One region of the Limnobacter sp. genome, then DNA from elsewhere that is predicted to be linked to it. Evidence: predicted binding sites of a transcription regulator. Region 1 holds the regulator's gene; each other region holds the start of a gene.
What was found. Region 1 encodes sigma-54, which starts transcription at its own class of promoters, with help from an activator protein. Its sites were predicted from a motif close to TGGCANGNAANCTGCTTT; they were not measured.
Positions count from the first base shown of each region.

Region 2: the regulator sigma-54 is predicted to act here: its motif matches at 8,739-8,756, upstream of pqqA (pyrroloquinoline quinone precursor peptide PqqA).
Region 3: the regulator sigma-54 is predicted to act here: its motif matches at 8,229-8,246, upstream of pedF (cytochrome c-550 PedF).

Region 1 is NZ_CP121330.1:1,034,113-1,044,059, reverse strand. It holds gene P0D43_RS05065 (monovalent cation:proton antiporter-2 (CPA2) family protein) at 1-540, opposite strand, end outside; gene P0D43_RS05060 (SIS domain-containing protein) at 680-1,672, shown strand; gene P0D43_RS05055 (KdsC family phosphatase) at 1,672-2,211, shown strand; gene lptC (LPS export ABC transporter periplasmic protein LptC) at 2,208-2,795, shown strand; gene lptA (lipopolysaccharide transport periplasmic protein LptA) at 2,792-3,373, shown strand; gene lptB (LPS export ABC transporter ATP-binding protein) at 3,370-4,125, shown strand; gene P0D43_RS05035 (RNA polymerase factor sigma-54) at 4,138-5,658, shown strand; gene hpf (ribosome hibernation-promoting factor, HPF/YfiA family) at 5,699-6,028, shown strand; gene P0D43_RS05025 (PTS sugar transporter subunit IIA) at 6,139-6,609, shown strand; gene hprK (HPr(Ser) kinase/phosphatase) at 6,614-7,597, shown strand; gene rapZ (RNase adapter RapZ) at 7,590-8,459, shown strand; gene mutY (A/G-specific adenine glycosylase) at 8,412-9,533, opposite strand; gene mutM (bifunctional DNA-formamidopyrimidine glycosylase/DNA-(apurinic or apyrimidinic site) lyase) at 9,530-9,947, opposite strand, start outside.
Region 2 is NZ_CP121330.1:2,974,482-2,984,428, reverse strand. It holds gene P0D43_RS14190 (PQQ-dependent methanol/ethanol family dehydrogenase) at 1-752, shown strand, start outside; gene P0D43_RS14185 (hypothetical protein) at 840-1,094, opposite strand; gene P0D43_RS14180 (hypothetical protein) at 1,110-1,931, shown strand; gene P0D43_RS14175 (OmpP1/FadL family transporter) at 2,353-3,648, opposite strand; gene P0D43_RS14170 (ABC transporter permease) at 3,771-4,586, opposite strand; gene P0D43_RS14165 (ABC transporter ATP-binding protein) at 4,589-5,374, opposite strand; gene pqqE (pyrroloquinoline quinone biosynthesis protein PqqE) at 5,371-6,567, opposite strand; gene pqqD (pyrroloquinoline quinone biosynthesis peptide chaperone PqqD) at 6,564-6,845, opposite strand; gene pqqC (pyrroloquinoline-quinone synthase PqqC) at 6,842-7,567, opposite strand; gene pqqB (pyrroloquinoline quinone biosynthesis protein PqqB) at 7,564-8,496, opposite strand; gene pqqA (pyrroloquinoline quinone precursor peptide PqqA) at 8,569-8,643, opposite strand; gene P0D43_RS14135 (porin) at 8,904-9,947, opposite strand, start outside.
Region 3 is NZ_CP121330.1:2,963,082-2,973,028, forward strand. It holds gene P0D43_RS14080 (TRAP transporter permease) at 1-1,317, shown strand, start outside; gene P0D43_RS14085 (DUF1850 domain-containing protein) at 1,314-1,709, shown strand; gene P0D43_RS14090 (hypothetical protein) at 1,907-2,047, opposite strand; gene P0D43_RS14095 (hypothetical protein) at 2,243-2,545, opposite strand; gene P0D43_RS14100 (MoaD/ThiS family protein) at 2,552-2,803, opposite strand; gene P0D43_RS14105 (NAD(P)/FAD-dependent oxidoreductase) at 2,770-4,143, opposite strand; gene P0D43_RS14110 (aldehyde ferredoxin oxidoreductase family protein) at 4,140-5,987, opposite strand; gene P0D43_RS14115 (4Fe-4S dicluster domain-containing protein) at 6,020-6,493, opposite strand; gene P0D43_RS14120 (substrate-binding periplasmic protein) at 6,740-7,612, opposite strand; gene pedF (cytochrome c-550 PedF) at 7,730-8,185, opposite strand; gene P0D43_RS14130 (sigma-54-dependent Fis family transcriptional regulator) at 8,502-9,947, shown strand, end outside.

The sequences.
Region 1 (9,947 bases):
CGCAGCTTTCACCACGGCAAGGCTTAAAGTGGCTGACAGGTTTTCAGCCTCCTGCCCCAGCGCGGGAATAATGATCAACAGTGGAACCACTGCCAAATCCTGAAACAACAAAATACCCATGATTTGTCGACCATGGGGTGAATCCAGTTCAAGCCGTTCTGACAACAACTTGCTGACAATCGCGGTCGATGACATGGCGGCCGCCCCCGCCAATACAAACGCGGTGCTCAATGGCACTTCCAGAAAATAGCCCGCCAGCAAACCCAATCCCATAACGCCCAGCATCGTCAGGCTGACCTGGGCAAAACCCAAACCAAAAACGACTCGGCGCATGGCGTGTAATTTGGGCAGACTGAATTCAAGGCCTATCGAAAACATCAGGAATACGACACCAAACTCGGCCAAGTGGCGGGTTTCCGGTGTGTCTGGAACGATACCCAGCGAATACGGGCCAATCAGCGTGCCCGCAAACAGATAGCCCAGCATGGCGGGCAGCTTCCAGTGACGGAAAAGCGAGACCGCCAGCACTGCGACCAGCATAAGAATCAAAGAAAGCTCTAGAGCGTTAGGCACGTTTAATGCTTAGGAAGTGAAGAGAATTGGCACGCGCTTTGCTATACTGCCCTGAAAAGAGCACAGCCTCAAGCACCTTTGTTGCTTAAGTCTATCAGGGTCCACCATGTCAACAACACCGTCGAATAATGACAAGCACGATTTTCTGGCCATGGCCAGAGAAGCGTTGGCCATTGAGGCCCAAGCAGTTTCGGCATTGTCCGAGCGCTTGAATGACCAGTTCAGCCAAGCCACCACCGCCATCCTGAACTGCAAGGGTCGGGTGATTTTGATTGGCGTGGGCAAGTCGGGGCTGATTGCCAAGAAGATTGCAGCCACCTTTGCCAGTACGGGCACTCCCTCCTTTTTCGTGCATGCCACTGAAGCCTCGCATGGCGATTTGGGCATGATCACCCAAGAAGACGTGGTCATTGCCCTGTCCAACTCTGGCAATACCGAGGAATTGGTGGCCGTGCTGCCAGCCATTGCACGCCGTGGCGCAAAAATAGTCGCCATGACCGGCAAACCCGACTCCGCCCTGGCGCGTCAGGCTGATTTGGTCTTGGACTGCGGTGTTGAAAAAGAAGCCTGCCCCCTGAATTTGGCCCCAACAGCCAGCACCACTGCTGCTTTGGCACTGGGGGACGCACTTGCCGTGGTTGTACTTAAAGCAAGGGGCTTCAGCGAAGAAGATTTCGCCCTGTCGCATCCCGGTGGCAGCCTGGGCCGCAAACTGCTGACCCATGTCAGCGATGTCATGCGCAAAGGTGATCGCATACCTTCAGTGTCGCCTTCGGCCAGCATCTCCAATGCAATTCTGGAAATCACCAAAAAAGGCTTGGGCATGACCGCCGTAGTCGATCCCGGCAACAAATTGCTCGGTGTTTTCACAGACGGTGACCTGCGCCGCCTGATTGAACAAGGCCTCGACCTGCGCGGTTTGCTGGTCAGCGAAGTCATGAACAGTGCGCCGAAATGTATTGCGCCCGACAAGCTGGCAGTAGAGGCGGTGCGCATGATGGAAGTCAGCCACATTAGCCAAGTCGTAGTGACCGACGAGCAAGGGCACATTGTGGGCGCCTTGAACTTTCATGACCTGTTTGAAGCCAAGGTGGTTTGATGAATCAATTTACCGACCGCAAACCCACCGCCACAGAGGCCGCATCGCACATCAAATTGATGGGCTTTGATGTTGATGGCACGTTGACTGACGGTGGCCTGTATTTTGGCAACGAAGGCGAAGTCATGAAGCGCTTCAGCGTATTCGACGGTCAAGGACTTCGGCTGCTGATGGACCACGGCATCAAAGTGATCTGGATCACGGCGCGCTCCAGCGCCATTGTCGAGAAACGTGCAAAAGACCTCGGCATCTACCAGTTGGTCCAAGGTTGCAAAACCAAACTGCAAGCCTATGATGACATTCGCCAATTGCTGGGGCTGGAATGGAATGAATGCGGTTTTTTCGGCGACGACTGGCCCGATTATCCAGTGCTTCAACAGGTTGCCTTGGCAGCAAGTACCCAACACTCCCCGGCCGCCATGAAAACTACAGCCAACTGGATCAACACACGCCCACCCGGTGACGGCGCAGCACGCGAGCTGTGTGATTTTATTCTGAGTCACCAGCCTGGCTACCAGAACCCTTGGGAAGCAACGTGAAACCCGTCAGTGCTTTTTTCAATCTGATTTCGCAGTTCATACCGCTGCTGTTAACGTTCGCGTTGGCAGCTACGTCGTATTGGTTTGCAATTCAGTCCGAGCTCAGCCTGTTCAGTGTCAGTGGCAAAAACGACCCCACCAGCAGCGACTATTACCTGCGCAACTTCTCGGTGCAAAGCCATGACTTGGCCGAGAACAAGTATTCAATTATTCGCAGCAAATCTGCAGAGCACATTCCACAAGGCAATGTGTGGAACATCACCGAGCCAGAGCTTGAGCAATTTGAAGCGGGTAACGGCATGGTCAATGGCAACGCCCGGAAAGGCGTGTACCTGCTCGATACGGATGAAATTTACCTCCGGGAGGATGTGGTAGTGACCAGCCAAGACGAAGGGCTTGTGACCACCATGAAGTCTGAAGAAATACGAATTGACAACATCACCAACGAAATTTCCACCGACAAGAATGTATTGGTAACCCGGCCTGGCCAAAGGTTTGAGGCACAGGGTGCAACATTGAACAACGACACAGGCGAATTGATAGCGCAAGGCTCGGTCAAATTTCGCATAGAGGCAAAACGATGAAATGCTCCAACTGGATTTCCATGGCACTGGCAGCACAGGCACTGGCTTTCGGGGTCAGCGTGCACGCACTGGAAGCTGACAAACGGCAACCTACCACCATCGACGCCAACCAGATGACGTACAACGAAAAGTCAAACGTGAACGTGTTTACAGGCAATGTGTTGCTAACGCGCGGAAGCCTTGTGATTCGCGGCGACAAACTCACGTTGACTGAACGCAGCGACGGCACCCAATTCGCCACAGTGGAAGGAAAACCCGCCCGCTTCAAACAACAACGCGACTCTGAACGCCCCAATGAAGTCTTGCTGATCAACGGCACTGGCAACACGATTGAATTTGACGGCGACAAATCGATTGTTACGCTGACCGGCGCAGCCAGCATTCAGAAAAGCACCAATGGTCAGCTGACTGAATCAATTTCCGGCACCAAAATTACTTATGAACAGAACACCGAATTTTTGAATGTGGTGGGCTCGCCCAACAGCAGCGGATCCTCTCGCGTGCAGGCAGTCATCAAGCCGAAAACCCAAACACCTGCACCAGCGCCCGAACCAGCGCCAAAAGGGGGCAGCAAGTGAGTAACACCCCCGCTCAAACCTTGACTGGTCAGGGCCGACTTCAGGCACTCAGCCTGCGCAAAGCCTACCGCAGCAAGCGTGTAATTGAAGACGTCTCACTGCATGTGGACACCGGTGAAGTGGTTGGCTTGCTGGGCCCCAATGGTGCTGGCAAAACCACCTGCTTTTACATGATCGTGGGCCTGGTCAGCGCCGACGAAGGCAATATCTGCCTCGAAGGCAGTGACATCACGCTTCAACCCATTCATGAACGTGCTCGGGCGGGACTCTCCTATCTTCCCCAAGAGGCTTCCGTATTTCGCAAGTTGACGGTGGAAGAAAACATTCGCGCTGTCCTGGAAATTAATCCACCCAAAGACAAAACGGTGGACCAAGCGGTTGAAGATTTGCTCAACGACCTGCAAATAGCGCACATTCGCACCTCGCTGGCCGCCTCACTTTCAGGTGGCGAACGCCGCCGACTTGAAATTGCGCGCGCATTGGGCAGCCAACCCCGCTTTATTTTGCTGGATGAGCCTTTCGCAGGCGTAGACCCAATCGCAGTGCTGGAAATTCAACGCATTGTGGCCTTTCTGAAATCGAAAGGAATTGGCGTGTTGATCACCGACCACAACGTGCGCGAGACGCTGGGCATCTGCGATCGTGCTTACATTATCAGTGCAGGTCGAGTATTGGCCTCGGGTAGTCCGGAACAAATTGTGAAGAACGACGATGTACGCCGCGTGTATCTCGGCGAACACTTCCGGATGTAAAGCTGAGCCCCCATGAAACAATCCCTTCAGCTTAAAGTTTCCCAAAATCTCACGCTCACGCCGCAGCTTCAGCAATCCATTCGATTGCTGCAACTGTCCACACTCGAACTGCAGCAGGAAATTCAACAGGCACTGGCCGAAAACCCGCTACTCGAGCTGGCCGATGAAGAGGCTGTTGAAGGCGAACGTACACTCAGCCTGGACAGCAGCAATGGCGAATTGCACGAGCCACAGGGCGACAGCTTCGAAGCCGAACCGGACCCACGCAAAGCCAGTGAGCCCGTCAGCGATCAACAAGCTGAACAAGACAACCAAAGCGAAGAAATTGTTCAACGCGAGACCATCGACTCCATTCAGGACAACTGGGAAGGTGACTGGCGCGACAACAGCGGCGCAGGTGCCGATGGCGACGAAGAAAAACCCGGCCTTCAACTGGCTGCGCCCGACAGCAGCCTGCACCAGCACCTCATCGACCAGCTGCGCATGACGCAGGCCAGCGAACGCGACAAAAACCTGGTGCTGTGGCTGATCGACTACCTTAGCGACGATGGCTACCTGACCGTTGAACTTGAAGACCTGTGGGAAACCTTGCAGGACGAACCCGACCTGGAGTTTGAAGAACTGAGCGCGGCACTGCGCCTGCTGCAAAGCTTCGACCCACCCGGCGTGGGCGCACGCAATGCGGCAGAGTGCCTGTTGCTGCAACTGGCCCAGCGCCGGGACATTACTTGCCAAACAAACCTGTACGGCAACTGCCAACACATTATCCGCGACCATTTGAGTTTGCTCGCCCAGCGTGACTTCACCAAACTGAAGAAAGCCCTGAATGTCGACGAAGACACTTTAAAGATCTGCCATCAAATAATCCGCTCGCTAGAACCTTTTCCCGGCGCGCGCTTTCGGCGCATTGACGACGATCATGTGGTGCCCGATGTCATTGTTAAAAAACTCAGTGGACAATGGCATGTGCAGCTCAACCCCGATGTGATGCCCAAAATTCGAATCAATGAAATGTACGCCTCGATCCTGAGGTCTCACCGTGGTCAAAGCGCACAACTCAGCGCGCAACTTCAAGAGGCCCGGTGGCTCTTAAAAAACGTTCAACAGCGATTTGACACTATTTTACGGGTGAGCCAAGCGATCGTAGAACGACAAATCGGCTACTTCAATCATGGCGAAATCGCAATGCAACCCTTGGTTCTGCGGGAAATTGCTGATTTACTGGGACTGCATGAATCGACCGTGTCAAGGGTTACCACGCAAAAATATATGTTGACGCCCTATGGGTTGGTTGAGCTAAAGTATTTCTTCGGAAGTCATGTTTCCACCGATTCAGGTGGGCAAGCTTCCAGCACGGCCATCCGTGCACTCATCAAGCAACTGATTTCTGCGGAGGACGCCAAGCAGCCGATATCTGACAGCCAAATCGCCGACCTACTCGGTCAACAGGGCATCGTGGTCGCAAGACGCACGGTCGCTAAATACCGGGAATCACTGAAAATACCCCCGGTGAACATGCGTAAGTCGCTTTAAAGTTAAAGCTTCCCCCCGCAGCAACGAAAGGAGATACCTTATGAACTTGAACATCAATGGTCATCATCTGGAAGTTACCCCAGCTATTCGAAATTATGTAATTGAAAAACTGGACCGGGTGAAAAGGCATTTTGATCACGTCATTGATGCATCGGTGACCATCTCGGTGGTCAAGCTGGTTCAAAGGGCAGATGTTACGCTGCACGTTCGCGGCAAAGACATACACGCTGAATCAAGTCATGAAAACCTCTACGCAGCCATTGATGCGCTGGCCGACAAACTCGATCGCCAGGTATTGCGGCACAAAGACAAACTTACCAATCACAATCACACGCCCATAAAACACCAAGTGGTAGAAGAAGCTGAATAAACCACTGTAATTTCAGGGAAATTCAAAAGGCGGACTTCAATCCGCCTTTTGTGTTTTTATGGCGTATAATCGGCCCCACGATTAGAAGCGGGTCTCAGGAATCAACAGCGATGAACTTGATCGCAAATCTACTTCCACCATCCAACATATTGTTGGACACACAGGTCACCAGCAAAAAGCGCGTGTTTGAACAGGCCGGACTGGTCTTTGAAAACAACCAGGGCATTGCACGGTCCAAGGTGTTCGACAGTCTTTTTGCGCGTGAGCGTTTGGGCTCCACTGGCCTTGGCCAGCAGGTGGCGGTGCCGCATGGCCGCATCAAAGGCCTGCGCGAACCCATCGCCAGCCTTGTGCGTGTGCAAGATCCCATTCCGTTTGATGCCCCTGACGGCCAACCCGTCAAGCTACTCATGTTTTTGCTGGTGCCTGAAAGCGCAAACCAGCATCATCTGGATATACTGTCAGAACTGGCTCAAATGCTGTCTGACAAGGATTTCCGTGAGAAACTCATGACAGAATCCGATCCTGGTGCCACTCACCAATTGATCGCCAACTGGGAGCCTTACCAACCCGCGAGTTAAGCCTGTGAAGCAACTGAAAGAACTGATCGAAGCCAACCGCAACAAACTCAAACTCGACTGGCTTGCCGGTTTAAACGGTGGTGATCGTCACCTTGATCTTCAGTGCTTCGCATCCTCCGATCTCGTAGGTCACCTCAACACCATTCACCCTGGCCGTATCCAGGTTTTTGGTCGCCAGGAAATCGAATACTTCGCCCGCATCAGCGATGCTCGCAAAAAACATCAAATTGATAAACTGATCGAAGGCGACCCTCCCGCCATCATCGTCGCCGAATCTTTTCAGCCACACGCATTGCTCAAAGCGGCTTGCGACGAATCCAACATCCCGTTGCTGGCCACACCGCTGTCTGCCGCAGAAATTATCGACTTTCTGCGCGTGTACATCAACAAATGGCTGGCCCCCACCACCATGATGCACGGCGTGTTTATGGACGTGCTCGGCATGGGCGTGCTCATTTGTGGTGAATCGGGATTGGGCAAAAGCGAACTCGGTCTTGAATTGATTTCTCGCGGCCATGGCTTGGTGGCCAACGACGTGGTGGAATTCTCGCGCGTGGCCCCCAACCTTATTGAAGGCCGTTGCCCCGAATTGATCCGCAACTTGATGGAAGTGCGTGGGGTTGGGCTGCTCGACATCAAGGCAATTTTTGGTGAAACGGCAGTGCGCCGTAAAATGCGGCTCAAGCTGATTGTGCATTTGGTGCGCAAAGCGTCTTTGGAATTGCATCAGGAACGACTGGTCACCGAACCGCAATTCCAGGAAGTGCTTGGACTACCCATTCGCAAAGCCATCTTGCCCGTGGCCGCGGGCCGAAACCTTGCAGTTTTGCTGGAAGCTGCGGTGCGCAACACCATTTTGCAAATGCGGGGCATTAATACGCTCGACGAGTTCATGGTGCGGCAACAAAAAGCCATGCTCAGTGAACTCGGTGGCATTGACCACCTTCAAGTCGACCCCGACACTGAAACGGACATGGGCCATGACTGACATGAAAGTTGTATTGGTCACCGGCTTGTCCGGCTCTGGCAAATCAGTCGCAATTCGCGCGCTGGAAGATTCGCACTTTTACTGCGTCGACAACCTGCCCCCTTCTTTCATACCGCAGGTCATTCAACGTTTGTCCTCCGAAGGCATTAGTCAAATTGCCATTGCGGCCGATGCCCGCACCGGGCGCGACATCATCGATGTGCCCCAGATTGTTCACACCCTGAAAACCGCCGGCACCGATGTGCGTATTCTGTTTCTGGATGCCGACGACGAAACACTGATTACCCGTTATTCGGAAAGCCGCAGGCGCCACCCCATGAGCACACGCCTGGGCGAACAAGCCACCGTGCAAGAATGCGTGGACGCGGAAAGAGAAGCACTTGAGCCGCTGCGAAACATTGCCAGTTGCATTGACACTTCCGCCTTGCAACCCAATGTGCTGCGCCGCTGGGTACTGGAAACAGTGGAAGAAGAATCGGCCAGACTCACTTTGGTGTTTGAAACTTTTGGCTTTAAAAAAGGCCTGCCCAGCGATGCCGACCTGGTGTTTGATGTCCGTTGCCTGAGCAACCCCTACTACGACAAAAACCTTCGCCCGCTGACAGGCAAAGACGTGGAAGTGCAACGCTACATTCAAACCGACACGCGCAGTGAGGCCCTCATCAACGACATCGAAACCTATTTGCGAAAGTGGTTGCCCTCGTACCTGAATGAGCAGCGTAGCTATGTGACTGTGGCCATTGGCTGCACCGGCGGGCAACACCGCTCGGTGTATGTGGCCGAAACGCTGGCCAAGCGGTTTACCAATACCCCTTTATCCGAGATCGAGAGTGTTTTGTTGCGACACCGGAGCCTGGGCTAACACCTTCACTTGATCCAACAGTTTGTGCACAATTTTGGGCACAGGCTTGTCAGTGACAGCATGGCATTGCGCCCAAACACCAGGCACCTTCACATGCACCACCTTGAAATGCATTTTGCGATGCGTTAATTCGTGCACCAGCCAAGGCTGGTTCGCAAGCTGGGTTAACTGTGTGTAAATGTCGGCCTTGAACACTTTCAGACCGTAATCGTCAAGCCATGGCTGAACACACGCATTCAATTCAGGCCACTCCGGCTGACTGCTGCATGCCGCAACCGGCGTTGTCCACAAGCCTTGCCACACACCCTTTGCTGTTTGCAGCTCCAGCCACACAGCGCCGCGTTCGTCTTCCACAATCAAACCCAGAAAATACAATTCAGGCCGGGGCTTTTTGGGCTTCGGTGTGGGCAGCAAACCCACCATGCCTTTGCGCAAGGCCACGCAGCTTGGTATCAATGGGCATGCTGAACAAGCCGGGTTACGTGGCACACAGCAAGTGGCCCCAAGGTCCATCAAGGCCTGGTTGTAAACGCCAGCTTGCTGGGCTGGCACATTGTCGCTGGCAATTGCCCACAAGTTTTTTTTAATCGAACTTTGTTCCGGGTAACCCTCGACACCGTAGTACCTGCAAAACACACGCTTCACATTGCCATCAAGAATAGGGGCGGGTACTTCATAGGCCAGGGAGGCAATTGCACCTGCCGTAGACTGGCCAATGCCGGGCAAACTTTCAAGCTCGGCCACAGTGCGCGGAAACTGCCCGCCAAACCGGGCCACCACCTGCTTTGCGCACGCATGCAAATTACGGGCACGCGTGTAATAACCCAAACCCGCCCACAACTGCATCACCTCTTGCTCGGGTGCTGCCGCCAAATCTGCAACCGTGGGGTAAGCCTGCAAAAAACGCGCGTAGTAAGCCAATACCGTGGTCACCTGGGTTTGCTGCAACATCACCTCGCTAAGCCACACCTTGTAGGCATCGCCCGTGTGCTGCCACGGCAAGGTTTGTCGACCATGCTGCTTTTGCCAACGCACCAGCACCCCGGCAAAAACCTCTCCTTTCAAAGGAATCATTTCTGGCACCCTGCGCAATAAAAGGTGCTGCGCTGGTTCATCACACGGCGTTTCACCGTGGCCCCACAGCGCTTACAAAGCTGCCCCTCGCGGCCATAGACATCACAATGCAACTGAAAATGCCCCAACTCACCATCAATGGCCTGAAAGTTACGCAAAGTTGAACCGCCGCGCTCAATGGCCTCCGCCAGTACAGCGACCACTGCCGCATGCAAGGCCGAAACTTCAGCCCGACTCAAACGGCCTGCTGCCTTACCCGGTCGAATTGCACTGCGAAACAAGGCCTCGCAAGCGTAAATATTGCCCACACCCACCACCGCCAGGCCGCTGAGCAACAAGGCTTTGATCGACACCTTTTTGCCCCGCGTCGCCTTGAAAAATGACTCGGGCGTGAAAAGATCGCTAAAAGGCTCG
Region 2 (9,947 bases), 1.4 Mb from region 1:
GCAAGCGCGTTGGTGCAAAAGCCGACCGCAACGGTTTCATGTATGTGAACGACGCCACCACCGGCAAGCTGGAAAATGCCTTCCCATTCGTGAAGAAAATCACATGGGCCAAAGGCATTGATCTGAAAACAGGTCGCCCGATTTTCGACCCGGCCAACCGCCCTGGTGACCCCACCAAGATGGACGGCAAGAAAGGCGAAACCGTGTTCTCTGCACCATCATTTTTGGGTGGAAAGAACCAGCAGCCAATGGCTTACAGCCCTGACACAGGTCTGTTCTATGTTCCCGCCAACGAGTGGGGCATGGGGATCTGGAACGAGCCTATCACCTACAAGAAAGGTGCCGCTTACCTGGGCGCCGGTTTCACCATCAAGACATTGCCAGGCTTTGACTACATCGGCGCCCTGCGTGCGATGAACCCCAAGACCGGCAAGATTGAGTGGGAAATCACGAACAATGCGCCTTTGTGGGGCGGTGTTTTGACCACTGGCGGTAACCTGGTGTTCTGGGGTACTCCGGAAGGTTTCCTGAAGGCGGCTGATGCGAAAACCGGTAAGGAAGTCTGGAAGTTCCAGACAGGTTCTGGTGTGGTTGCACCTCCCGTAACCTGGAAAGGCAAAGACGGTCAGCAGTACGTGGCTGTAGTGTCTGGTTGGGGCGGCGCTGTTCCCTTGTGGGGCGGAGACGTGGCCAGCAAAGTGAACTACCTTGAACAAGGTGGTTCCGTGTGGGTATTCAAGCTGATGAAGTAATCGGTTTGTGAAGTACATCAAGCCGCCCCGTGTGGGGTGGTTTGATGAGTAGTGAAGTAGTAGAGCGTTTTAGAAGTGTTGTCATTTTCACCCCTGAGTTTTCTGCCTGCTCCGCAGCGAACTTATGACGCAGACGGTTGAAACAAATTGCTCCTTGGGACCTTTTTCTGGCAATGATTGGGAGTCGGAAAAAGTTGTGGCGGTTTGTGAGTCTCCTAAACGAATGCGTCTTTTCTGCCCGGCCATGTGCCGGGCATTTTTTCGTCCATCCTCATAGTGAGTGATCCAAAAACCCTGTTTTTTGGTTTTCCCGATGGCAGATTGATAATCGTGGGTTTTCATCCCTGATGCTCAATTATGTCTGAAGTCATTTCACCCGCAATTCGCCAGAAAGTTCTTCAATCTTCCAATTCCGTCATCGAGCTTCGACCACTGGGTGTGGTGCTGGCCGTTGATGGCAGTGCAGCTGTACTTCGTGAACCTCACGCTGCACCAGTTCAAAACCAATACATCGTGATCGACGTGAAAACCGGTAAGCCTGAAATTTCCGGCAGGGAAGTGTTAGCTGAAGGTGCAATGACGGCGATTAACTGCACAGCGGCGGTGGTTGCAGGCATTGTGACGTTGGGGGGTGGGGCTGTTGCACCTTTTACCGGCGGAAGCAGTGTGGCTGTGTCAGTGGTTGGTGGAGCAGCAACTCTAGCGACAGGCGCAAGCTGCGCAAATTCATTCATGAGAACTCTCAATTCAGTGATTTCTCCAGGGGTAAATCAACGCTTAGACCAAATGCCGGCATACAAAACCACGTTACAAGTTTTAGACGGTGTGTCGCTTTTGGGTGTGGGTGCATCTGCTATCGCCGCTCGGCGAGCAGTCAAGGTTTTGAGTAATGCCGGTGTGAATATTCCTGCTGCTTTAACAGGTAATATCAATAGGCAACAATCAACCCTATTGACCAAGGAGATGATTAAACTTCGCAGGCCAGATGTATCCAATGGCGAACTTAAAAAGCTAATCCGCAGTGGCAAAGAACCTAAGCGTTATTCGAAGCAAGAGATCTCTGCGGGTGCGCTCAGAAGTTTGAAAGATTCGATTGCTGCAGGTTTGTCATTTTTGTCGAGTAGTTTGGACGGGAATGTTAAAGAAATTACCATTTACCTGGTTGATTTGACATCATGAAGCCCGACACGAAAACTTTGTATCAGCTTTCGCTTTATTTCATTAGCAGCGTAATCACCTTAACTTTTTTCTTGGCGGTAGTTGACAATCTCTGGCTTAGTCTTGAATGGTGGGGGATGCAGATTGGTATTTTTGCCCTATCACTTTATTCCTTCCTTACATTGCGGCAGCTTTACACGCATGGTCGAACGTGGCCTAGAAGAGCGCTACTGTTCGCCTTCCCATTGTCGTTCTCGCACGTGTTGTTAGACGTGCCCATACCTTATGCAGTGGGGCTCTGTGCCTTTAACCTTCTCTTCTGGTATGTGGCGTTTCGGCTGAGTAATCGCTTGGTCAAGCTGAGTCCTTACGGCGGGCCGTCGGGGTACTTATAAAAAAAAGCCCGGTTTGAATCCGGGCTTTTTGACACATCGAGCTGTTTTTAGAACTTGTATGACACTTGACCGGAAATAATGAATGCATCGCCTTCTGCGGTGCCCAATACACGCGTTTGTTGACCAGCAGCCGGGTTGCCTTCAGTGCTGTCGATTTTTGCCTTGTTGGGCATTACATACTGAAAGGCCACATCGAATGTGGTGGCTTTGTCGAACTTGTACTGCGAACCTACCGCGAAAGTGATGCGATCTTCATCCGGTAGGCGAACTTTGCGGCGCTCATCCGGCACCGGTGTAATGTCGTAAGCCATGCCGGCTTTCAAATTAATGGTGTCGCTGTATTTGTAAATACCACCCACCGCAAAGCGCCAGCTGTTTTTCCATTCATAGTCTTGCACAGTCAATGGCGCAGCACCCGCTGGTGCGTTCTGGCGCTGAAAGTCCAGCTTCTGAATGGTGCTCCATTCAGTCCACGTGGCGTCGGTCAACAGTTGCCATTTGGGTGTTAATTCAGTTACCGATGAAATAGCCAGCGAGGCAGGCAGGCGGATTTTGGAAGTGAGTTCACTGTTTGCAAAAAGGCCAGCAACGGCCGGTGCAACGTTCTCGAAAGTGACGTTGCCTTCCAGGTCTTGCTCAATCGATGAGCGATAAGCCACGCCCACGCGTGTTGCAGGCGTTACCTGTCCCATCACGCCCAGGTTAAAGCCGTAGCCCCAACCATCACCCGCAATGGTCGTCAAACCTTCGGTGCCGCCAAAAGGCGCGTAGTTGATTTGTGAGCTTAGTTTGGCATCAAGCTTTTGCGCAGAAACACCTGCACCGACGGACCATTGCTCATTCACTTTGTACGAGGCAGACGGGTTGATGTTCACTGATTTGATGTCAGAAGTAACTCCTTGAAAGCGACCATACCAGTTGGGTTGAAAATCTGTTTTCAGGCCAAAGGGTGTGGCCACGGACAAGCCGAAGTTGATTCGATCGTTAAACGGGATGACAAGGTGAAAGTTGGGGATATAGCCTTCATCGCCGAACTCGCCTGTGCTGCTGCCCAGGGGGCGGCCAGGGGCGGCAGTGCTGCCCTCATTGTTGACTTCACCATTCAGGTCAATGTAATGCCCACCCAACACCACTTGGCGTTCTTTCAGGCGGCTCATGCTGGCGGGGTTAAACCAGGCCGCGCTGGCATCTTCACCAATCGCTGCTTTGCCTGCATAGGCCACACCAGCACCACTGGCATTTTGCTCATTGAGCGCAAAACCGCCAGCTTGCACTGAACCTGTCATGCACAGAGTGGCAATGGCGGTGGAGATGATTTTGAATTGAAACGGGAATTGCTTCATGTCGTCCTCTTGGGTCCGTTTTAAGAATGGAAATTTGCGAGGACATTGTAAGTAAAAATACGAACGATCGTGCTTAATTTTTATAGAGTTATTCTCTATAAAATCTACTTTAAAATAGTATTTTACTGATTTAACGGTACGGCAGCACCACTTTGTGAAAACTTCCAGGTGGCCACAATCAACATGGCAACCGTAGCGCCCAGAAGTACCAAGGTGGCGAACATCAATCCAAATTCAGCATGGCTGCTGAAAGCGTGGCGAAGCAGGTCGACGCAATAAGAAAAAGGATTGAGCAAGGCCACCCAGCGTGCCAGCGCAGGCATGGGTTCGATGGGGTACAAGGCGCCACTGAAAAAGAACACCGGGAAAATCACGAAGTTCATCATGACTGCAAAGCCATCAATGCTTTTTGCAAAAGTACCGCACAACACACCCAAGGCGGCACAGGTCAATGCAGCCAATGCAGCACCGGGCAGCAGCACATGAAGTTGTGGCCAAAGTGTTCGACCCACCCAGGGCAATACATTCTGCAAATCAAACCCGAGCGGAAACAGCAAGGTATAAAGGCCTTCAAGTGCCAGCAGTAACGTGATCAGCAGGCCCATTTGCACCAGCGCGCCAATGGCTGCGCCCAGGGTTTTCGCGATCAGTATGTGATAGGTTTTTACAGGGGCTGTTACCAACAGGCGCATGGTGCCTGCGTCTTTGTCCAAAGCAATGCTCAAGCCCCCGACCATGCCGCCAAACAGCAGGGTCATGCCCACAATGCCGGGCAACAAACGCGCTGTGTAGTCGCCGCCAGCCAAGGCTTGCATGCCACCACCGATAATCCACAACCAAAGTACAGGGCGCACCATGGCAGCGGCCAGCCGGTCGCGTTGTTTCAATAATTTCTGACTTTCGCGGCGTATGACAGCCCAATAAAAATGCATCAACATGGTTATTGGGCTCCGCCGTTCATTTTCCACACAAACCAGTCTGCCAGGGTGGCTGTACGCACGCTGGTTACGCTTTGATCCGGCAACTCGTCAAGTGCCTGTGCAGGGGTACCCAGCCAGCTCAGGTCCCCTTGGTTCAGAAAACCAACCCGGTCACAACTGTTGGCTTCGTCCATCAAGTGCGTGGCAATAAAAATGGTGAGTCCGTCGAGGGCCTGTAGCGTTTTAAGAGTTTGCCACACACTGTTTTTGGAAGGTACATCGAGCGCTGTAGTGGGTTCATCCAGGATTAATACTCCCGGTTTGTGCACCATGGCGCGGGCAATGTCTACCAGTCTTTTCTGTCCGCCAGACAGGCTTCCCACAGTGCGGTTTAACCACGCCTGTATCGGAAAAACGGAGTAGAGATGCGCCAGGTTGGCTTTGGCCTGTGCCTTGTTCAATCCTTGCAGGCCCGCAGCAAACAACAGATTTTCTTCCACGGTCATGAAGCGATCCAGCGACACCGATTGAAACACGAAGCCCAGGTTTTTGCGGGCCAGGTCTGCAGCCCTGCGCGTGCTGTAGCCTAGCACCGAGAGTTCGCCTTGATCAGGTGCAATCAAGCCTGCAATCAAACTGATCAGGGTGGTTTTGCCAGCCCCATTGGGGCCCAACAGGCCAAACATTTCACCCGCGTTTAAATCAAGGCTGACATTGCTTAACGCCTGCCGAGTTCCCCAAGAGAAGGACAAGCCTTGTGCGTGTAGTCGAATGGTGGTGTTGGTTGCGGTGTTGTTGTAGTTCAAGAGCTGTTTTTGCTGAGGTGCAAGCTGTTGTGATCGCTGCGATACCATACCACGGGCACCTCGGCCGTATTGGCCAGATTTTGCTGTTCAGGCTTTTGAACTTTCAGGTAGTCATCGGGATCATCGCGCCGCTGTGCGGCGTTCACAAAGGCGACCACTTTTTCATGTTCGGGTGATTTGTGGCACACAGGGTCGGCGTTGGTGGCGTCTCCGGTGATCAAATACGCCTGACACCTGCAGCCGCCGTAGTCTTTGGCTTTGTCGGGGCAGGTGCGGCAGGGGTCTTTCATCCAGGCATCGCCACGGTAGCGCGTGAAGCCATCACTTTTGTACCAAATGTGTTCAACCGTGCTGGTTTTAACGTTCGGGAATTCAAAGCCGGGCAGCATGCGGGCGGCCTGGCAGGGCAGGGCTGTGCCGTCGGGGCTGATGCTGAGAAACACATTGCCCCAGCCGCTCATGCAAGGCTTGGGTGTTTTTTCGAAATAATCGGGCACCACAAACAACAGCTTCATGGTGTTGCCCAGTTTTTCGCGCCATGCTGCAACGCGTTCTTCGGCGTGCTTAAGCTGTTCATGAGTGGGAATGAGCGCTGCCTTGTTCTGGAAGGCCCAGCCGTAGTATTGCGTGTTGGCCAATTCCAGGTATTCCACGCCAAGCTTCACGGCCAGTTCAATGATTGAATCGATGTGATCCAGATTCAAACGGTGCAGCACCACGTTCAACACCATGGGCCAGCCAGCGGCTTTCACGGCGGTGGCAATTTCCAGTTTTTTGGCAAATGTTTTGGTGTCGCTGAGCGCATCATTCGCGGCCTGGGTTGCGTCCTGAAAGCTGACCTGAATGTGGTCAAGGCCTGCCGATTTCAGGGCATCCAGCCGAGCAGGCTTCAAGCCGATTCCGGAGGTGATCAGGTTGGTGTAGTAGCCCAGTTCATGACCGTACGCCACCAGTTCTTCAAGGTCCTCGCGCAGCAAAGGCTCGCCACCCGAAAAGCCCAGTTGCACCGCGCCCAAGGCACGGGCCTGCTTCATGGTTTCTTTCCACTCGCCGGTGGTCAGTTCATTGGTGTTGGTTTTGTAATCAACCGGGTTGTAGCAAAACACACAGTGCAGCGGGCAGCGGTAGGTGAGTTCAGCCAACAGCCACAAAGGGCCGGCCGGGCGCTGGCTTTGTTCGCTTGCGCTGGTCATGCGTCCAACCAGTTTCTGCGTGTTGCTTCTTCCAGCATGCTGCGTACATCGGCTTCCAGTCCGCTCGCGCTGAATTTGCTTTCCAGCGCGTCAACAATTTCACCCACTGTTCGGGAGCCGTCGCACAACAACAAGATTTCGCTGGCGGATTGGTTCAATTTCACCATGCCCTCGGGGTAGAGCAGCACATGTGTTTTTTGCGCCTCCTCGTATTGAAGGCGAAACAGACGATTCAGTTTTGGGTGAAGCGGCAGGGTTGGTGTTGTCTCGGAGCTCATTGTTTCTTCTGTTTTGTTTTGACCGGTTTGTCGGGGTAAGCCAGCGCGACTGCGTCTGACATGCTCCATAACACATCCAGTTTAAATTGAAGAATTTCCAGTGCACGCTCTTGTTGCGCACGGGTCTTGAAATAATTCAGTGTCACTTCCAAACCATGTTCTACATCGCGCTGTGCAAGGCTGATCCGTGACCGGAAATAATTCAAACCTTCCGGCGCAACCCATTTGTAGTCTTTGGGCCAATTGCTTAAGCGTTGTTTGTGAATTTCAGGCGCAAACATTTCAGTCAGCGACGAACACACGGCCTCTTGCCAAGGCGCACGGCGTGCGAAATTGACGTAAGCGTCTACGGCAAAGCGTACACCAGGCAGCACCAGTTGCTGGCTCCACAAGGTGTCTTTTTCTATGCCCACGGCCTCACCCAAACGGCTCCAGGCTTCAATTCCACCCGCATTGCCTTCCCAGCCATCGTGGTCGAGAATACGCTGCACCCAGCGCCGGCGTGTTTCGCGGTCGTCGCAATTGGCTATCACGGCGGCGTCTTTTTGTGGAATGCAAATTTGGTAATAAAAGCGGTTGGCCACCCAGCCGCGTAGTTGCTCGCGGCTTAGTTTGCCCTCACGCATGGCAATGTTGAAAGGGTGGTGAATGTGGTACTTGTCACCTTTGGCACGCAAGCGTTCTTCGAACTCTTTTTTGCTCCAGGCTTTGTTGTTGCTCATGCAAGAATCTCCATGCCGTCATAAGACACTTCAATTCCATTGTCGGCCAGAATGGCGCGCTCGTCGCCATGCTCGTTCAAAATCGGGTTGGTGTTGTTGATGTGGATCAGAATTTTGCGTTGGGTTTCAAACTGCCGAAGCTGGCTGATCATGCCCGAGCCGCGTTGGCCGGGTTTGTCGGTTTGAGGCAGGTGGCCCATGTCGGCCGCCATTTTTTGCGAAAACCCTTGCGTGACCATTTCGTCTTCGGTCCAGAAAGTGCCGTCCACCATCAGTACATCGGCCTCTTGCATGAAGGGCATGATGTTGGGCGTAATTTCACCCAAGCCTGGTGCATAAAACACTTTTTTGCCGGTGTTGGTGTCTTCAATCAACAGACCAATGTTGTCGCCACGGCGCTGTGCATAGCGGCTTGGGGAATAGGGGGGTGCCTTGCTGATCAGCGGGATTGATTTGATCTTGATGTTGTCCAGCGGGCTGATGGAGAAAGGCTCATCGCACTCGGTGCACAGGGGGGTCCATTTCACGCCGCAGTAAAACCCCAGCGTGGGCACCAAAGGCAGGCCGTTGGTGAGGTCTTCCCACACCGCTGGGGTGGTGAACAGGCGCATGGGGGTTTTGCCCTCGCGCATCATCAAAAGGCCTGTGGTGTGGTCAATTTGTGCGTCCATCAGGATCACGGCGGAAATGCCTGTGTCGCGTGGGCCGCGGTTGGGCTGTAGTTCCGGGGTGTTTTTGATCTGGGTCAGAATGTCGGGCGAGGCATTGACCAAAATCCAGTTTGCAGACCCATCGGATATGGCGATCGACGACTGGGTGCGCGCGGTGTAGCCGGGCGCTTTGGCCCTCACGGCTTGGCAGTTGTTGCAGTTGCAGTTCCACTGCGGGAACCCTCCGCCTGCTGCGGATCCCAGAACTTTGATTTTCATAATTGCTTTTTTCAGGGGTAAAAAAAACCCCGCCAGCCTGAAAGGCTATCCGGGGCTGTGCGAACCGTCAAATTAACGGTTCGCAATGTACATGGTGATTTCGAAACCGAAACGCATGTCAACGAATGATGGTGTAGTCCACTGCATGAAATATCCTCCTTTTGCTTTATTAAAATGCACCTTGGCACATGGCTTGGGTGAAGAACTTGGCTTGCGCCGTTTTGTTCGTCCTCGAGTTATAAATAGCAATTCCCGTGCCGTACATGCAAGCCGGTCGGTATTTTTACAATGTGGAAAATGAGGCTGCTTTGGTGTTCAACCTGTTGCAGTTTGAAACACAATGCAAAAAGGCGCGAACCTTGTGAGCTCGCGCCTTAGGATAACCGTTAACGGAGGGTGGTTAACGATTAGAAGAACAGGATTGCACCTACAGCGATTGTGTTGGATTCGCCTTTGGCTGAGGGTGCACCCAACTGGTAGGTTTGTTCGTTGCTGATGTATTCACCTGCAATGGTCAGGCTTGGTGTCAAGTTGTGGTAAACGCCAAGAACCGTCTGGTTGGTTTCGTCCAGCATAATGCCATTGGCTGCGCGGTCAGCAGCTGTGGCGTCCAGTGTGGACGAGCCGTAATTGATACCAAACTTGGTGTTGCCAACTTTGTATGTAGCTTGTAGCAGGTAACCGTCTGAATCACGCTCGGCGTTGTTTACGTCGCGACCACCGAAGCCGATCAGTGTGGTGCCCAGTCCTTCACCGGTAAAGTAGTTGCCGGTCAGTGACAACGCGCCGAAGTTCAGCGTACCACCGGCTTCGAAGCCGGTCAGGTCTGCGTCAGGAGCTCCTGCAGCGCCAGATTGGGACTGGTTGATCAAAGCAGCCCACAGTTTGCCACTGTCGCCCAAGCTATAACTGGCCATTGCCTGCATGCCTGGGGAATCGCTTTCCGCGCCACCAATTTCTTTGGGCTGGAATACGCCGCCCGACAAGCTTAGGTTGCCGATTGCTGGTGCCGTGTATGTGATTTGGGGCTGAAATTCAGTGTAGATATAACCAGATCCGATTCCACCCAGTGTTGTGTTGAGTGCGCCGTTGTAGCCAGAACCACCACCTACTGCCAACAAAGACATGTCGTTCAGAATGGCGTTTTGGCCAAACAGACCAATGTCACGGCCTGCCTTGATCGTACCCATTGTTTCGTTGCCGAATTGCAGGAATACGCGGCGCTGATCCCCAACCGTTTGGCCCACGCCACCAGAGAATGCAGAGCTGCCTGTGTTGGTTGTACCTGGGTCAATGGAGATCACGGCCTTCAGGTCGTAACCGGCTTGCTTGGTTGATGCTGAGAAAATGATGAAACCAGGTAAAAGACCGTTTTGAATGGTTGTGCGATCTTGGCCAGTTCCTGTGAAACCGCAAAGTGGCAAAGCACCATCGGCCGCTGCGCCGGCATT
Region 3 (9,947 bases), 1.4 Mb from region 1:
TTGATGAAACGATTTGGCTACCGCGCAGCATTCGCAGGTGGCGTTGAATCAACCGCGTCCATGGGTGGTCAATTGATGCCCCCCGTCATGGGCGCTGTGGCCTTCATCATGGCGGAAACGCTGGGTGTTGCATATTCCGAAATTGTGAAAGCTGCCATCATTCCGGCCATTTTGTACTTCTTTGGCGCGTTCTGGATGGTGCACCTGGAAGCGGGCAAGCATGGTTTGAAGGGACTTGAGAAAAAAGATCTGCCTAATCCCTGGAAAGCCGTGAAAGACCAGTGGTATCTGGTAATTCCGCTCATCGCCCTGGTGTGGCTACTGGTGGGCGGTTACACACCACTGTTTGCAGGTACAGTTGGCCTGGCCTTCACCGTGGTGCTTATTCTTGGCGCGTCAATTGCCATCGGCTTGCCCAATATGGCCATTCGCGTGCTGTTCTGGATTGGCTTGGGTGTGGTGTGTGCAGCATTCCTGCAATTCGGCATCTGGGTAATTGCCAGTGCCATTCTGGCATTGATTGCAATCAACACCTTCAAGAAGGGTGGTCGTGAAACACTGGCGGTCTGCCGCGACTCTTTGGCTGATGGCGCCAAGTCAGCCCTGCCTGTGGGTGTGGCCTGCGCAATGGTGGGTATCATCATTGGTACCATGACACTCACAGGTGCCGCCAATACCTTTGGTCAATTTGTGGTCAGCGTGGGTGAGAACAGTCTGTTCCTGTCGCTGGTGTTGACCATGATCACCTGCATTGTATTGGGCATGGGTATTCCCACGATTCCAAACTACATCATCACCTCCAGCATTGCCGGCCCAGCGCTTGAGCAACTGGGTGTGCCACTGATTGTCAGCCACATGTTCGTGTTCTACTTCGGCATTCTGGCTGACCTGACACCACCTGTGGCGCTGGCCTGCTTCGCAGCAGCCCCGATTGCCAAGGAGCGTGGACTGACCATTTCCATGGAAGCTGTCAAAATTGCAGCCGCAGGTTTTGTCATTCCGTTCATGGCGGTTTACACGCCTTCATTGATGTTGCAAGACGGTGGACAACTGGCCAGTGAAATCGGTTATGTACCCGCGGTCATCTACATCGTGTTTAAAACCGTACTCGCGATCAGCTTGTGGGGCGCGGCAGTCATTGGGTTCTTGGGTGCGAAATTGCCAGTCTGGATCCGAGTGCTGGGCATGGTAGCTGCTTTCACCCTGATTGCAGCTTTGCCTGCTACAGACGAAATCGGCTTTGCACTGGCAGTTGTGTTCGGCTACCTGGCCTGGCGCAACATGCGCGCCCTGAAAGGTAAGTTGCAAACTGCATGAGTGTGTGTGTATTCATCGCAGGGAAATCAGTGGCATGCCTGGTAGGTCTGCTGTTTTCCCTGAGCTGGACACACTCTGTCGAAAAAACCGAATGGGTAGAGCACTGGCAAACTCAAAATGAATTGCTGGTTCTGCAAGAAACATTTGTGAAAGGCAGCGGCGCCGGAATAGACCCGGCACCGAATGCTGTGCTTGACGATGGCTGGTATCGATGGAAACCGCAAACCGCTGTGGTTGTGCCGTCAATTTCTTTGGCCAATTCTGAATTGACTCCCGACAATTGGACGCTTTGTGCTCTTGATGCGGTGACGCGGCGGGCTGGTGAATGCATTGACTTTGCGAAGTTTGAAGATCGAGGCGTCGAGTCGTTTACCATCAAGGTGAGCAGATAGCCTACTGTCTGGCTTGCTCAGGCGCATACCCGTTGCCTGGGTTGCTCAGGTGCGTACCCGTTGCCTGGCTTGCTCAGGCGCATACCCTCTCTCGCCAGAAAACCTGAATACCCCCTTGTTATTGATTAACCGCCCTAAGCGCACCCGCTAAACAGCGGGCGGGCTGCGCTTTCGGCTTTGCCGAACGGACGGTGAATTCAACACCAAGGGCAGGTTTTCTTGATCGGCGCTGCGAGGGCATTGCGGCCTGAGCGCGCTGGCAACTGCACTGGCAACACGCGGGCGTTGTGGTGCGCAAGGTGAGGCTTGGGTACGGCACCGGCTGGCCGGCTTTGCAAGGCTTCCCGGCGGCTTCGCAGCGCGGGGCGACCTGCAAGGTCGATGCGAAGACGCTTAAGCGTTTCGCATGCCCCAAGCCAGAGGCATCAAGCCGGATCAGAAGCATTGCTTAGGCCAGCCGGTGCCGCACCAAACCTCGCCAAACGCCAAACGCCAAACGCCAAACGCCAAACGCCGAACGCCGAGCACCAGCCTCAGCCCCCGCCCCGCAAAGTATGCATCTGAAACTGCTTCGAAAAATGTGCCCTTGCATCCGCAGGCACACCTTCAGAAAACGCCAGTGTGACTTCCATGCGTTTCAAACGCACCAAGGCAATCACACGGTCGGGCAATTCCTTCCAGGCAATACGCGCGGTACCACCTTCCACGGTGTAATCCGCATGTGCATCTTCTTCCGAGGTCATCGGAAAAATTGCAGCAATCATCTGCAACCACCGGCGCAGTTCTCGCTCGGTGCAAGACATATCAAGTGCTTTGTCAGTGTTAAAAATTGCCATTACAGCTTAGCCTCCAGCAATGGGTGGCCAAATGGCCAACACATCGTCAGGACTCAATACTTTGGTGGCTCGATCACCCGGATCCACATACACACCGTTGACCAACACCAGGTGTGTCAGTTTTTCAGGCAAGTGAAATTGATCGATGATTTGCTGCACGGTGCTGCCAACATTGACTTGCAAACGAACCGCGTTGTCGCTGCGGTTCGCTGGCAAATAGTCGGTCAGTGTTGCAAAGAGTTTGAAGGTAATTTCCATGTACTTTGTGACTGAGCGCAAGCCAAATAGGCTTCCATTAATCGGGTTGGATCTTCGAGCAAATGATCTTTCCATTCACCCAAGTGGATTTTGCCCTGAATCAGACCCCGCATGACGCCAACATGGTTCGTTAGCCCAAAACTGGTTGCACCAATCAGCACATCGTCTAAAAACTCCAAACGTATGTAAGAAAATTCTTCCTTGTTTTGCAACTCAACGCTTTGTCCACCCTCTGCGCCCCACCACTGGCCAAACGAGGCAGCGATCAAGCCAAGGGTGTCCAATACGTTCATGGCCAAACTGCCCTGCGTTTGCGTGCCCTGCCCCATCATGTTCTGGGCAGCAATGCGTGCATCGTCTGCAGCAGCCGGTTGGATCATGTTCACGGTTTTTTCACCCGTGGAGAAGTCTCGAACCTGGGCCACGTCGCCTGCGGCATACACGTCTTTAACATTGGTTTGCATGTGATCGTCTACCAACAAGCCCTGATCAACTTCAAGGCCGCTGCCTTCCAGAAAATCCAGGTTGGGCTTTACACCCGTGGCAGAAATCACCAAGTCAATTTCCAATACCTTGCCATTGGACAATTTTGCGCGCAAGGGTGCGCCGTCTTTTGCAGCCACAGCGGTGCCAAAACCAATTGCAGAACCAATCTTGCTGATTAAACCCTGCTGCTCGGCCTGGCTGCCCACTTCAATGGCTTCCACTTTCGTGGAGCAATGCACATCCACGCCTTCCTTGATACACCAGTCGCGAATCATCGTACCCGCGCCTTCGGTCATCATGCGGGGCACCATGCGGTTGCCCATTTCGACCACGGTCAGCTTCACGCCGCGCAATGCAAGTGCTTCCATGATGATGCAGCCAATAAAGCCTGCACCCATTTGCAACACACGTGAGCCGGGCTTGGCCAGTTCGATAATTTGCCGCGCGTTTTCCAAAGTCCAGCAAGGGTGTACGCCGGGCAAATTCACACCGGGAATGGGTGGTGAAATTGGCCGAGCACCCGTTGCAATCAGCAACTTGTCGTATTCAAGTACGTCGCCATTGTCGAGCACCACTTTTTTACCTGCGGTGTCCAGCTTGGTGGCGCGTGCGCGAATTTCTTGAATATTCTGCTTCTTGAAATGATCAGGATCTTTGCGAAGGTAGGTGCCCTTCTCGCCCACCTTGCCAATCAGCAGGTAGGGAATAGCCATGCGGGAGTATGGGGGTTCCGGTTCGGCACCCACCATCACGATTGAATCGCGAGGCCGCTGCTTGCGAATTTGCTCGGCAGCGACCACCCCCGCAGGCCCGTTACCCAAGATAACGTGCCGTGTTGGAGTGATTACAGTCATAGCCCCAAGCGCTCCAGTGTTGCCGAGGTTGGGCGCCCTTCGGTGTCCCAGCCACGCAACTCAAAGTACTCAGGCAGCATTTTGTCGATGCCGTTGACCAAGCCTTTCGCTGGGCCCACCTTGGCAGCGTCTTTCTTCAGGCGTGCTGACAGGACATCATCAGCCTTCGTGAAACCGGCTTCCAGGTTGAACTGGCGTTCCATGTTCCAGATGCGTTCACCCATGGTTTCCAGATTGGCCATGTCGAATTCATCGCCACAGGCCGCAGCCACTTGGGGCTGCACGTCGGCCAATGTCCAGGCAAAGCTGGTGAACACGCAAATGCCGGCTGAGTCGAACACGGCCGTTGCATCCTGGAATGCCTTCACCAAGGCGGGCTTTCCATCGGTCACCAAAGGATCGGTTTTCACGGGAATACCCAGCACTTCAGAAGCAACCGTGTAACCACGCAAGTGGCAGGCACCACGGTTGGACGTGGCATAGGCCAGGCCCATGCCCTGAATACCGCGAGAATCGTAGGCTGGGAATTCCTGACCTTTCACACTCATCGACAGTTCAGGGTGGCCGTACTTGGCAGTCAGGCGCTTCGACCCTTGCCCAATTTCAATACCGAAGCCCACACCATTGCAGGTGTCTTCACTTAATTTCACCAAGGCTTGGGCTGAACCAAACGGCGCCTTGCAGCCCAGTTGTGCTTCGGTCAACACACCCATCTCATACAATTCCATCACTGCGGAAATGGTGGCACCCAGAGAAATCGGGTCAATGCCGTGTTCGTTGCACAGGAAGTTCACATAGGTCAGCGCTTCCAGATCGTTTACGCCGTTCGATGAACCCAAGGCCCAAGCTGCTTCGTATTCCAGACCACCGGAAGCACCGTGGTACTGGGGTTTGTTTTCTACGGTGAAGTGGGTTTCATCAATTTTTGAAATGCGACCGCAAGCAATGGTGCAACCAAAACAAGCCTGGTTGGTGACCAGGTTGGCCTTGCCGTCCGTTTTGCGTGGCTCGTGCATTTTTTCGCCAGAAATGTCTTTGGCGCCGTCGAAGATCACATCACGGTGATTGTTGGTGGGCATGGCACCCATTTCATTGATCACGTTCATCAACACCTGCGTGCCATAGGTGGGCAAGCCTGTGCCGGTCACTGCGTTCTCTGCGAGAATTTTTTTCTTCTCGTAGGTCACCTTCATGAATTCCTTGGGGTTGGAAATATTGCCCACACCCTTGGTGCCGCGAACAGCAATCGCTTTCACATTTTTGGAGCCCATTACAGCGCCCACGCCTGAACGGCCAGCTGCACGGTGCAGGTCATTCACAATGGCTGCGTACAACACGTGGTTTTCACCGGCCTTGCCGATGGAGCACACGCGCATCAGCGGGTCCTGGTGCTTGGTCTTGATGGCGGGTTCTGTATCCCACACGCTCTTGCCCCACAGGGCAGACGCATCCATCAATTTGGCTTTTTCATTTTCAATCAGCAGGTACACAGGCTTGGGTGACTTGCCTTCCATGATCACCATGTCCCAACCTGCACTCTTCAATTCATTGCCGAAGTAGCCGCCCGAATTGGAACAGGCAATTGCGCCTGTCAACGGGCCTTTGGTAATCACCGAATAACGACCACCGGTGGACGCCATCGTCCCGGTCAGCGGACCCGTTGCATAAATAATCTTGTTCTCGGGCGAAAGTGGATCCACTTTCGCGCTGACTTCTTCAACGAAGTACTTGGTGGCCAAACCACGTTGGCCAAGGTAGCTTTTCGCCCAATCCATTCTCAAGTCTTCAGTGGTACAGGTGCCTTCTGTCAGGTTCACGCGCAGTACTTTACCGGTCCATGCCATTTGTATTACTCCCTTCTCTCTGTTCTTCTGAATTACGCGTGAGCCTGGTTGCTCAACTTCTCGGCCCACTGCTTCATCTTGTCCAAACCAGTCCAGTTCGAATCCACAAACGTGATTGCACCGGTTGGGCAGGCAGTTGCACATGCTGGGTCGCCGCCGCACAAGTCGCACTTTTGCACCTTGCCGGTCTCCTGAACATAATTCACTGTGCCGAACGGGCAGGCAATCGTGCACACCTTGCAACCCACGCAGGTGTCTTCCGACACCACTTTCACCCCATTGGTTTTGTCCATGGTAATGGCCTCAACCGGGCAGGCGTGCAAACACCAGGCCTCATCGCACTGAGTACAGGTGTAGGGCACTTTTTTGCCGGTGTGATGAAAGTCGAATACTTTGATTCGCGACAGTGAGGTGTTGAACACCTGGTAGTTTTCATAGCTACACGCCATTTCACACTGAAGGCAGCCCGTGCATTTGTCAGGCGTGATGTGAAGAGATTTTTGCATCCCGTTGTTCCTCGCTTCTTTGGTTATTTGTTTTGGGCACTACGTACATGCCTTCTTATGCAATAAGCCTGCCAACTTGAAAACAAAATTTCAACGGCTCTCGGCAACACTTTTCCGAGTTTTTGCACATGGGGTTTTCCCGATGCAACACAGTTGTTTCAAATTGGCACAACTGTTGCAATAAAAAAGCCCCGCATCCTAGCGAGGCTTTTTTTGAACGAATGACCTGAAATGAGTTCAGCCTGATCAGGGCCTCATGTACTTCACGCCGTATTTTTCAAAGATTTTCTGAAGCTCGCCACTCTCCTTTAACTCATTCATGGCCACAGTCAGTTTTTCAGCCAACTCTTTGTTGGTTTTTTTAGTGGCCATGCCCACGGCCCAGCCTTTGGGTGGCAGTGAATTATGCGGCACCTTGGACACGTAATAATCAGCCTTCTTGTCCGGGTGCTGGTGCAAAGCCCATTCAAGCTCGGCCCGGGTGGCCATCACGGCCACCAACTCACCGTTCACCATGGCATCCACTGCTTCTTTAGGGGTTTTGAAGTTCACCAAATTGTCGGCATACGCAGCGCCATCGGCGCCCGCCAACATAATGCTTGGCAAAGCAGCCGCTTCAGCACCAATTTTATTGCCCGCTTCCGAGAAAGGCTTCAGGCTGTCCAGCGTTGGTAACTTCTTCACGTTACGCGCTACGAAAATGTCGTCGCGTGTGTAAGGTGAGAAAAACAAGGCCTGATCTTCTTTTTGCATGATGTATGCATCCACCGGCGCATGCATCAAAATATCGGCAGGCGCGCCGGCCAGGTAGTGCCCACGCGTCACCATATTTCGAATGTCGTCCGAAAACTCTTCATCCTCGGTAAAGGCACGCACTCGCAAACCCAAGCCCAGCTTGGCCGCCAGGGCTTTGGCGATATCAACATCAATGCCTTTCCCTTCATGCGAATAAGGGGCCAAGTAATTGTAGACAGCCACTGTCAACACGCCCGAAGCCTGCACTTTGGCCCAGTCGCTTAACTCTTGCGCAGCCACGCCAAGCTGAATGGAAAAGCCCAGCGCGACAGCACCGAACCATTTGATCAAAGGTAATTCACACGTTGATTTAAACGCATTCATAGGGTCTCCTGATGCCGTGCCTTGGATGCACTTGTTTTTTTGAATGGATACTGAACAGATTGGAGGGATCGCCTTATTCAAGCAAGCGACCCGCTCCACGCGACCTTGAAAATCCAGTTATTCGTATTTACGAGTTTCAACATAAGCCTTGATGGCCCAAATCGCCTCTTGGCTCAGGATGCCTGCAAACGCAGGCATATACACCCGGTCACCTCGTACCTTGCCACCCAGCACTGAATTGCGGAAATAAACATCCATCTCAGCCTTGCATTCTTGCTTTGCTTTCTTGCCTGCAAAAGAATCACACTCGGTGTTCATTTTGCGCAGATCAGGAGAAATACCTCCACTAATGGCCTCCAGACCGTGACAGCGGGCGCAATTCTGGTTGTAAGCTGAGCTGCCCACGCGAATCGCTTCTTTGTCACCGACGTAAGGGTTCGTGTCCAGCATCTCTTCGCCCAAAGGCTTCAAGGTAGATACATCCACAACCTGAGGTGTTACATCACCATGGGCCATTGCCACGGAAGCGGCAATCGAAAAAATTGTTGCCACAAGGGCTTTACGAACTAACATCACAACTCCTGTATTTCTAAGAATGATTCAACACGGGGTAGGTACTGCAATCCCCATGCCACCCTATTCATTTGAATTTGTGAATTAGTTTTACCAATTGTTACAAATCGCCAACCCTATGGCCTCACCGTTTTATCTGTGCTACTTTTTGTCAGAAGGTGTTTCATTCTGAAACACATTGGATTGAGTTGGCACAGTGCTTGCATTGGGCAACATAGCAGCTGAAACATCAATACAACCAAAAACATTCAGCGCTTCAAGTTGCACCCAAAAACATACTTATAAAACGCAGCACCACAAGAAGCAGGAGACATGGATGACTTTCTTATCCGAGCGGGATGGCGGCAGCCTCGCATCCAACGCCCAAGTGATAGAGCTGATCGACCCGGGCACGGAGGGGCACCTCGAATTCATTCGGCGTGCGCACCAGCGTTCCACGGCCGCAGGGCTGGACACCACGTCCAAAGTGGACATTGCCCCGCCACCCGGCAGCGCACTAAAAGAGCTGATTGAAAAGAACAACCGGCTGAAGTCGTGCGCCCTGCCATTCATGGAAACCTTGTACGAACAGGTTGTGAACACGCACAGCATGGTGTTGCTGACAGACGCCAGCGGTACGATCATTGAATCACTGGGCGATGATGATTTTCTGGTCAAGGCGCAGAAAGTCGCCCTGGCACCTGGCGTAACCTGGAGCGAAGAACACAAGGGCACCAATGCCATTGGTACGGCTCTGATCGAGGAATTGCCCACTGTGGTTCACGGCCAGGATCACTTCCTGGACGTTAACCGTTTTTTGACCTGCTCGGCTGCTCCGATTTTCGACCCCAATGGCGTGGCCATCGGGGTGCTCGATGTGACTGGCGATTACCGCAATTACCACCGCCACACCATGGGCCTGGTACGCATGTCGGCGCAAATGATCGAAAACCATTTGTTCAACAGTTCGTTTCAAGACGCGATCATTGTGCAATTTCACCAGCGCGGCGAGTTTCTGGGTTCCGTGGTTGAAGGTGCGGCGGCCTTCTCGCCAGCCGGCAAATTTCTGGCCGCCAACCGGGCAGCCATGGTGCAATTCGGCATGTCAGCCAATGCCCTGAAAAGCCACACCTTCAGTTCACTTTTCGGCATGCCTTTGTCAGCCCTGATCGACCATTACCGCACCTGCAACCCAATCCCCTTGATTCTGTGTTTGCACAATGGCAACCAGGTCACAGCGCGAGCCAGTTTGGGCAGTGTGGGCCGAGGCCGTATTTTCGACTCGGTGGGTTTGGTCAAAAACAATTGTGATGCGGCTGTGCTGCAAAACCCAACGCCGACCGCGCAGAAAGCCAACACAACCTGCCAGAAAAGCCATCACCTTTCCAGCCTGAAGTACCTGAACACAGGCGATCCACAGGTGGCAAAAATCATCGAAAAAGTGGGCAAGGTCATCGACAAAGACATCCCCATTTTGATTCTGGGTGAAACGGGCACAGGCAAAGAAATTCTTGCGCAAGCCATCCACAACGATTCGCCCCGGGTGGACAAACCATTTGTCGCAGTCAATTGCGCATCGATTCCTGAAACGCTGATTGAATCCGAGTTGTTTGGCTACGAAGACGGCGCATTCACCGGTGCAAAAAAGAAAGGTTCACAAGGCCGTATTTTGCAAGCCAACGGTGGCACTTTGTTCCTTGATGAAATCGGTGACATGCCCATTTCTCTGCAAGCACGCTTGTTGCGTGTATTGCAGGAACGCGTGGTTACACCGCTTGGCAGC